2 regions of the Curtobacterium sp. BH-2-1-1 genome follow, and region 2 is predicted to be linked to the other one. Evidence: predicted binding sites of a transcription regulator. Region 2 holds the regulator's gene; the other holds the start of a gene.
What was found. Region 2 encodes HrcA, which represses chaperone genes, less so after heat shock. Its sites were predicted from a motif close to TTNGCACTCGNNNNNNNCGAGTGCNAA; they were not measured.
Positions count from the first base shown of each region.

Region 1: the regulator HrcA is predicted to act here: its motif matches at 1,932-1,958, upstream of groL (chaperonin GroEL).

Region 1 is NZ_CP017580.1:2,166,234-2,170,646, forward strand. Features, by position in the region: gene BJK06_RS10310 (DUF2332 family protein) at 1-384, shown strand, start outside; gene BJK06_RS10315 (DUF3263 domain-containing protein) at 481-777, shown strand; gene BJK06_RS10320 (LytR C-terminal domain-containing protein) at 774-1,355, shown strand; gene BJK06_RS10325 (cold-shock protein) at 1,559-1,762, shown strand; gene groL (chaperonin GroEL) at 2,001-3,620, shown strand; gene BJK06_RS10335 (endonuclease domain-containing protein) at 3,798-4,413, shown strand, end outside.
Region 2 is NZ_CP017580.1:3,336,673-3,341,085, reverse strand. Features, by position in the region: gene BJK06_RS15825 (16S rRNA (uracil(1498)-N(3))-methyltransferase) at 1-97, opposite strand, end outside; gene dnaJ (molecular chaperone DnaJ) at 97-1,209, opposite strand; gene hrcA (heat-inducible transcriptional repressor HrcA) at 1,338-2,354, opposite strand; gene BJK06_RS15810 (DUF4870 domain-containing protein) at 2,463-2,852, shown strand; gene hemW (radical SAM family heme chaperone HemW) at 2,854-4,071, opposite strand; gene BJK06_RS15800 (HAD family hydrolase) at 4,100-4,413, shown strand, end outside.

The DNA.
Region 1 (4,413 bases), 1.2 Mb from region 2:
CGCACCGCCCTGATGCGCGAGGCTGCGCGTGCGACGCTCGCCGCGCCTCCCGTCCGCATCCGGGGCACCCTGCCTGGTGACCTCGACCGCGCACTGGAGGCCCTGCCGGACGACGTCGTGCCCGTCGTCCTGACCACCGGGACCCTCGTGTACGTCCCCGGCGCGGACCGCCAGCGGTTCGTCGACCGGGTGCGCGAGCGGGGCGTGCACTGGATCGCGCTGGAACGCACGGGGATCCTCAGCGGGGTCGCCGCGACCCTGCCGGACGACGTCGACCCCGCTGATCCGGAGGCGTTCGCGACCGCATCGCTCGACGGTGTGGCCCTGGCCGTCTCGGACCCGTTCGGGGTCCGCGTCCGGTGGTTGGCCGATCCGAACCTGTGACCGGTCTTCGCGACAGTCCAGCGGCGTGCCAGGGTGCGGATGACCTCCACCCCTACGATGTGCGAGACCCGTTCCCCCACCGTGATCGGAACCGCAGTGACCGCCACACCCGTCGAGCTCGACGAGCTCGCCAAGCACGTGCTCGCGTTCGAGCACGACCGGGCACGGCACGACCGCACGAAGGAAGCGGAGATCCGGGTCGAGTTCGACATGTCGCCCGCTCGGTACTACCAGGTGCTGAACCGTGTGATCGACTCGCCCGCGGCGCTCGCGTACGACCCGCAGCTGGTCTCCCGGCTGCAGCGGCTCCGGTACGCGCGCACCAGTGCCCGGGCGGCGCGCAGCTTCGTCGCGCCCGGTGCAGCTCCCGAAGGACGTGAAGAGGAACGATGACGACGAGATACCCCCGAGACCGGTTCGACGACGTCGCCGACGGCCCCCGGGTCGGGGCGCACCGCGGTGCGCAGCGGCGTGGGCGCGGGTGGATCGCGTTCGCGTGGGCGGCGCTCGCCACCGGTGTCATCGTGGGGGTCTGCGTCGTCGCGCTCGCGCTCCTGAACGGCAGCTACTCGTTCACCGGCTCGGCATCGCCGTCGGCTTCGGCCTCGGCGTCGGCGTCCGCATCGGCGGCGCCGTCGTCGTCCGCGTCCTCGTCGGCGTCGCAGGCACCGGCCGCGGGGACCCCGGCCGACCAGGGTGCGACGACGCTCGTCGTGCTGAACGGCACGTCGACGACCGGCCTCGCGGCGAAGGGCAGCGCGGCGCTGACCTCGGCCGGGTGGAAGGTGACGTCGACGGGGGACGCCGGCACGACCGGGGCGACCTCGACGATCGTGTACTACCAGCAGGCCGCCCAGGCCGCCGTCGCGCAGGGCATCGCGAAGTCGCTGGGCACGACCGCGGTGCAGCAGTCGGCGGCGTTCCCGAACGCCGACATCAGCGTCGTGCTCGGCGCGGACTACGCCGGCTGATCGTTCCCGGCGCATTCCTGGTCGCGTTCTCCGGTTGGTGATGCGTGCATTTGTGACGGCCGTGTTTCGAGCACGTTGATTCTTGTCGGAATCGACGTGAAACAACGTCACACCTCTTGCCCTGTCGGCATTGTTCGGTAAGAGTCTCCCCAAGACGGCGACTACGCCGTCCGCACCAGCACCACCGCAGGGAGCAAGAGATCATGGCCAACGGAACCGTGAAGTGGTTCAACGCCGAGAAGGGCTTCGGCTTCATCACCGTCGATGGAGGGGGCCAGGACGTGTTCGTGCACTACTCGGCAATCGACATGTCGGGGTACAAGGTCCTCGAGGAGGGCCAGGCAGTGACGTTCGACGTCGGCACCGGGTCGAAGGGGCCGCAGGCCGAATCGGTCCGTCCCGCCTGACCCGGCAACCACCTCGCGAACGCGCCGTCCCGTCCGGGGCGGCGCGTTCGTCCGTGTGCGGCGACCGGCGTTCGTCGCTTCGGTCCCTCGTGTCGGTGCGTGTCCTGGGAACTCGACCCGCGCCTCCTGGCGGTGTTGCACTCGACCCCTGCGAGTGCCAGAATCGGCGTTGGCACTCGCTCACGCTGAGTGCCAGCACGACCCCCATGACGACGTCCGGGAGGGACGAGAAACTCACATGGCTAAGATCATTGCTTTCGACGAGGAGGCCCGCCGTGGCCTCGAGCGCGGCCTGAACATCCTGGCTGACGCCGTGAAGGTGACGCTCGGCCCGCGCGGCCGCAACGTCGTCCTCGAGAAGAAGTGGGGCGCCCCCACGATCACGAACGACGGTGTCTCCATCGCCAAGGAGATCGAGCTCGACGACCCGTACGAGAAGATCGGTGCGGAGCTCGTCAAGGAGGTCGCCAAGAAGACCGACGACGTCGCCGGTGACGGCACGACCACCGCGACCGTCCTCGCCCAGGCCCTCGTCCGCGAAGGCCTCCGCAACGTCGCCGCCGGTGCCGACCCCGTGTCGCTCAAGCGCGGCATCGAGAAGGCCGTCGCCGCCGTTTCCGACCAGCTCCTCGCCAACGCGAAGGACATCGAGACCAAGGACCAGATCGCCGCGACCGCGTCGATCTCGGCCGCTGACCCGACCATCGGCGCGCTCATCGCCGAGGCCATCGACAAGGTCGGCAAGGAAGGTGTCGTCACCGTCGAGGAGTCGAACACCTTCGGCACCGAGCTCGAGCTCACCGAGGGCATGCGCTTCGACAAGGGCTACCTGTCGCAGTACTTCGTGACCGACCCCGAGCGTCAGGAAGCCGTCTTCGAGGACGCCTACATCCTGATCGTCAACTCGAAGATCTCGAACATCAAGGACCTCCTGCCGGTCGTCGACAAGGTGATCCAGGCGGGCAAGCAGCTCCTGATCATCGCCGAGGACGTCGACGGCGAGGCCCTGGCCACGCTCGTCGTGAACAAGATCCGCGGCATCTTCAAGTCCGTCGCCGTCAAGGCCCCGGGCTTCGGCGACCGTCGCAAGGCCATGCTGCAGGACATCGCGATCCTCACCGGCGGCCAGGTCATCTCGGAAGAGGTCGGCCTCAAGCTCGAGAACGCGACGCTCGACCTGCTCGGCAAGGCCCGCAAGGTCATCATCACCAAGGACGAGACGACCATCGTCGAGGGTGCCGGTGACGAGGAGCAGATCGCGGGCCGCGTCCGCCAGATCCGCTCCGAGATCGAGGCGACCGACTCCGACTACGACCGCGAGAAGCTCCAGGAGCGCCTCGCGAAGCTCGCCGGTGGCGTGGCCGTCATCAAGGCCGGTGCCGCGACCGAGGTCGAGCTCAAGGAGCGCAAGCACCGCATCGAGGACGCCGTCCGCAACGCGAAGGCCGCTGTCGAAGAGGGCATCGTCGCCGGTGGTGGCGTCGCCCTCATCCAGGCGTCCGTCGTGCTCGACACCCTCGAGCTCGAGGGCGACGAGGCGACCGGTGCGAACATCGTCCGCGTCGCGATCGACGCGCCGCTCAAGCAGATCGCGCTGAACGCCGGTCTCGAGCCGGGTGTCGTCGCCGCCAAGGTCCGCGAGCTCGAGTCGGGTCACGGCCTCAACGCCGCGACCGGTGAGTACGTCGATCTCGTCGCCGCGGGCATCATCGACCCGGCCAAGGTCACGCGCTCGGCGCTGCAGAACGCTGCGTCGATCGCCGGTCTGTTCCTCACGACCGAGGCCGTCGTCGCCGACAAGCCCGAGCGCACCCCTGCTGCTCCGGCCGGCGACCCGACGGGTGGCATGGACTTCTAAGCAGTCCTGACGGAAGGGCCTCGCACGCTGCGCGTGCGGGGCCCTTCCGCGTGCGGGGGGGGGGGGGGGCGGCGCCGGCGGGGGCTGGGGGCGGGCGGGGCCGCCGAGCGGGCGGAAGACGTCACGCTCGCCGATTCCTGGCGGCACCTACCGCCCGCTCCGCGAACCACGCGCGGCGTGTTCTGCCCGCTCAGTCCCGAGACTGTTCCCGCACAGGAGGCGCGGCTCGGCAGTTCTCCACAGGTCGCCTCCCGAAGATCCTCCGTTGGGCACCTCTTGGCGACGATGGTGCGCATGCGCGACGCACGTCCCCTTCCGGTTCCGTTCCAGTACGCCCCGTTCCGCGTTCGGGACGCGCTTGCGCGGGACATCCCCGCGGGTCGACTCCGGCGCCGTGACCTCGAGTCGCCCGTCCACGGTGTGCGCGCTCGTGCCGGTTCGACCGTCAGTCGGATCGACGCGATCGCGGTGGTGCTCCGACCCGACCAGCACTTCAGCCACACCAGTGCGGCGTCGATCTGGGGCGCACCGTTGCCGTCGGCTGCTCGCAACGGCCCGGTGCACGTCACCTCGGCGTCGGACAACGCCATGCGGCGCACCGGAGTGGTGGGGCACCGGTCGGCATCGACGGACGTCCGACTGCACTGTGGCAAACGGGTGAGCGCACCGGCGCAGATGTGGTTCGAGTGTGCCTCGCTGCTCGAACTCGCCGACCTGGTGGTGATCGGTGATCACCTCGTCGGTCGGAGCGGACTCGCGACCATCGATGAGCTCGCCGAGGCGATCCGTGCTG
Region 2 (4,413 bases):
CGACCGTGACGGCGTGGCGTCCCTCCGCCCCGTCGAGCGGGACGGTGTCGCCGACCGTGACGCCGTCGAGCGACCCGACGAGGTAGAGCGACGCCATCAGAAGTTGAAGAACCGGTCGCGGAGCTTGCCGAACATGCCCTGCTGGAAGCGGGCGAGCTGCGGCTTCGCGGCCTTGTGCGACTTCGCGAGCTGCTCGACGAGCTGCCGTTCCTTGTGCGAGAGCTTCGTCGGCGTCACGACCTGCACACCGACACGGAGGTCGCCGCGACCGTTGCCCCGGAGCTTCGTGATGCCGCGGTCCTTGATCACGAGGACGTCGGCGCTCTGCACACCCGGCCGGACCTCGAGCTCGACCGGGCCGTCGAGCCCGTCGATCGTCGCGGTCGTCCCGAGCACGGCGTCGGTCATCGCGACCTCGAGCGTGGCGAGCAGGTCGTCCCCGTCGCGGCTGAACACGTCGTGGTGGCGCACCCGGATCTCGAGGTAGAGGTCACCGGAGGGGCCGCCGGCCGGACCGACCTCGCCCTGGCCGGGCATCTGCAGGCGGAGCCCGGAGTCGACCCCGGCGGGGACGTCGACCGGCACCGTGCGGCGGGCGCGGACGCGTCCCTGGCCCTGGCACGTCGGGCACGGGTTCGGGATGACGGTGCCGTACCCGCGGCAGGTGCCGCAGGGCGCGCTCGTCACGACGTTGCCGAGGAGCGAGCGGACCTGGCGCTGGATGTGGCCGGTGCCGCCGCAGATGTCGCACGTCTGCGCGCTCGTGCCCGGCGCGCAGCAGGAACCGCCGCACGTCTCGCACAGCACCGCGGTGTCGACCTCGACGTCCTTGTGGGTACCGAAGACGACCTCGTCGAGGTCGACGTCGATGCGGAGCAGGGCGTCCTGTCCGCGCTCGGCACGGCTGCGCGGGCCGTTGCCACGACCGCCGGCGCCACCGCCACCGAAGAACGCGTCGAAGATGTCGCTGAACCCGCCGGCTCCGCCACCGAAGGGGCTGTCGGCCTGGGGCCCGGCGTCGTACCGGCGGCGCTGCTCGGGATCGCTCAGCACGTCGTACGCGTGCGTCACGTCCTTGAAGCGCTCGGCCGCGTCGGGGCTCGGGTTCACGTCCGGGTGCAGTTCGCGCGCCAGACGGCGGTACGCCTTCTTGATGTCGGCATCGGAGGCGTCCTTCTGGACGCCGAGGACGTCGTAGTGGTCTGCCACGTATCCCTCAGTCGGTTCGGTTCGGTCGGTCGGGTGCGGCGGTCGCCGCGGTTCTGGTGGTCGTCGGTGGGCCTGGAGGCGCGGGTCGCCCCGTCGGGACCGGCTCGCTCAGGCGCGTGGGCACCTGGTCAATGTTCACCCAGGAGTTTGGACAGGTACCGTGCGACGGCGCGCACGGCGGCCATGTTCGTGCCGTAGTCCATCCGGGTCGGCCCGAGCACGCCGAGCCGGGCGAGTTCGCCGCCGGCCAGGTACCCGCCGGCGACGATGCTCGTCGCGTCGAGCCCGTACTCGGCGTTCTCCACGCCGATGCGCGCCGCGACGCCGTCGTCGATCTGCATCTCACCGAACAGGCGGAGCAGGGTCACCTGTTCCTCGATCGCCTCGAGCACCGGGAAGAGCCCGCCCGAGAAGTCCTGCTCGCTCTTGGCGAGGTTCGCCGCACCGGCCATCACCAGGCGGTCCTGCCGGTTGGCGGCGACCTGCTCGATGAGGGTCGCGACGACGACCCCGGCGAGCGGTTGGGCGTCGGGGCGGATCTGCTGCGGCACCGCGCGGAGCGCCGTCGAGACGTCCTGCAGCAGCAGCCCGACGCCGGCGCCGTTCACCACCGTGCGGAGTTCGGTGAGCGAGCCCTCGTCGAGCGCCACGTCGGTCTCGACGACGCGCTGCTCGACCCGGGCGGTGTCGGTGATGAGCACGACCATCAGGCGGTTGTCGCCGAGGCGGACGAGCTCGATGTGCTGGACACGCGCGCGCACCATCGAGGGGTACTGCACGAGGGCGACCTGGTTCGTGAGCTGGCTGAGCAGCCGGACCGTGCGGCCGAGGACCTCGTCGAGGTCGTTCGGCGCCCCGAGGAACGTCTCGATCGCGTGCCGCTGGGCGCTGGACAGCGGCCGCGCGCCGGCGAGGTGGTCGACGAAGACGCGGTACCCCTTGTCGGTGGGGACGCGACCGGACGAGGTGTGCGGTGCCGCGATGAGCTGCTCGTCCTCGAGCTGGGCCATGTCGTTCCGGATCGTGGCGGCGCTGACCCCGAAGGCGTGTCGCTCGACGATCGTCTTCGAACCGACCGGCTCGCGTGACGCGACGTAGTCCCGCACGATGGCCTTGAGGACCTCGAGGCTGCGTTCGCTGACCACCCGGACCCCTTCCACTCGATCTGGCACTCGGACGTGTCGACTGCTGATCCTACGCCCGACCACCGACGGACCGGGACTTCTCCACACGCCTGCCAGTACGCTTCCGCCATGACCTACGGACAGCAGCCCGGTGGCCCCCAGTTCCCGGGCGGGTACCAGCCGCCCCAGCCCATGTCGCCCGAGGACCAGCGCCTCTGGGCCACGCTCACGCACATCGGCGGGATCTTCTTCAACTTCGTCGCGCCGCTCGTGGCCTACCTCGTCCTGCGCGATCGCGGCGGCTTCATCCGCGAGCACACGCGCGTGGCACTGAACTTCCACATCACGATGGCGATCGCCTACGTCGCCGCGGGCCTCTTGACCATCGTGCTGATCGGCGCGGTGCTCCTGCCGGTGATCGGGATCCTGACGATCATCTTCGGGATCATGGCCGCCGTCGCCGCCAACCGCGGGCAGTTCTACCGCTACCCGCTCTCGATCGAGTTCATCAAGCAGTAGCTCAGTCGAGCAGCTCGCGGACCACCGCGTCCGCGAGCAGGCGACCCCGCAGGGTCAACTCGATCCGTCCCCGCACCGCGGCCGACCCGTCCACGAGACCACGTGCGATGAGGCCGGCGACCCGGCCCCGTGCCTCCTGGCCCAGCTCGCTCGTCGCCAGCTCACCGCGGACCCGCGCGGCGAGCAGCACGCGCTCGACGTACCGGGTCTCGTCGTCGAGGGTCTCGCGGCCGGCCGCGGGCGACTCGCCCTGGAGCACCCGGTTCGCGTACGCGGCCGGGTGCTTCACGTTCCACCAGCGGGTGCCGGCGACCGCGGAGTGCGCGCCCGGGCCGACGCCCCACCAGTCGTGGCCCTTCCAGTAGGACAGGTTGTGCCGGCTCGCGTGGTGGTCGCCGCGGGACCAGTTCGAGACCTCGTACCAGGAGTACCCGGCGTCGCCGAGGACCTGGTCGGCCAGCTCGTACATGTCCGCCGCGAGGTCGTCGTCCGGCGCCGGCAGCTCGCCGCGTGCGACCATCCGGCCCATCGCGGTGCCGTCCTCGACGATGAGCGAGTACGCCGAGACGTGGTCGGGCGCACACGCCAGGGCCGCGTCGAGCGAGGTGCGCCAGTCGTCGAGGGACTCGCCCGGCGTCGAGTAGATGAGGTCGAGCGAGACGTCGAGCCCCTGCTGCTTCGCGGCGTCCACGACGAGCGGCACGCGCTCGGGGTCGTGCGTCCGGTCGAGCGTCGCGAGCACGTGCGGCACCGCGGACTGCATGCCGTAGCTCACGCGGGTGAACCCACCGGCGCGCAGCGTCGCCAGGGACGACTCGTCGACGGAGTCCGGGTTCGCCTCGGTCGTGACCTCGGCCCCGGGCAGGATGCCCCAGGTGTCGTCGATCGCCCGCAGGATCATCACGAGGTCGGACGCCGGCAGCATCGTCGGCGTCCCTCCGCCGAAGAACACCGTCGACACCGGGCGCCGCGGGACGCCGGAGCGGGCGAGGACGTCCGCCGCGAAGCGGATCTCCTGCACGGCGTGCCCGGCGTAGTCGTCCCGCCGGACCCCGCGGAGCTCGGACGCCGTGTAGGTGTTGAAGTCGCAGTAGCCGCACCGCACGCGGCAGAACGGCACGTGCACGTACACGCCGAACGGGACGTCACCCGCGGACGCCGCGGGCGAGAGCAGCCCGTCCGCTGGTGCGGGATCGGCGATCGGGAGAGCACTCGGCATGGACTCCATTGTCCGTCATGATGGAGACATGGAGCACCACCCCGTCCCCACCACGGTGCTGTGGGACATCGACGGCACCCTCGTGATGAACGCCTCCTCGCCGGGCAACCTCTACCACCTCGCGCTCGAGCGGGCGGTGGGTCGCGACCTCGTCCTCCGCGTCGGACACCAGCACGGCCGCACCGACGCCGGGCTCATCGCCGAGCACGTCCGGGCCCACGACCTGGACGACTCGCTCATCCCCACCGTGAGCCGCCACCTGCACGACCTGACCGAGGAACGGCACGTGTCCGGCGACCACCGGAGCCCGGCTCCGGGTGCGATCGCCCTCGTCCGACGGTT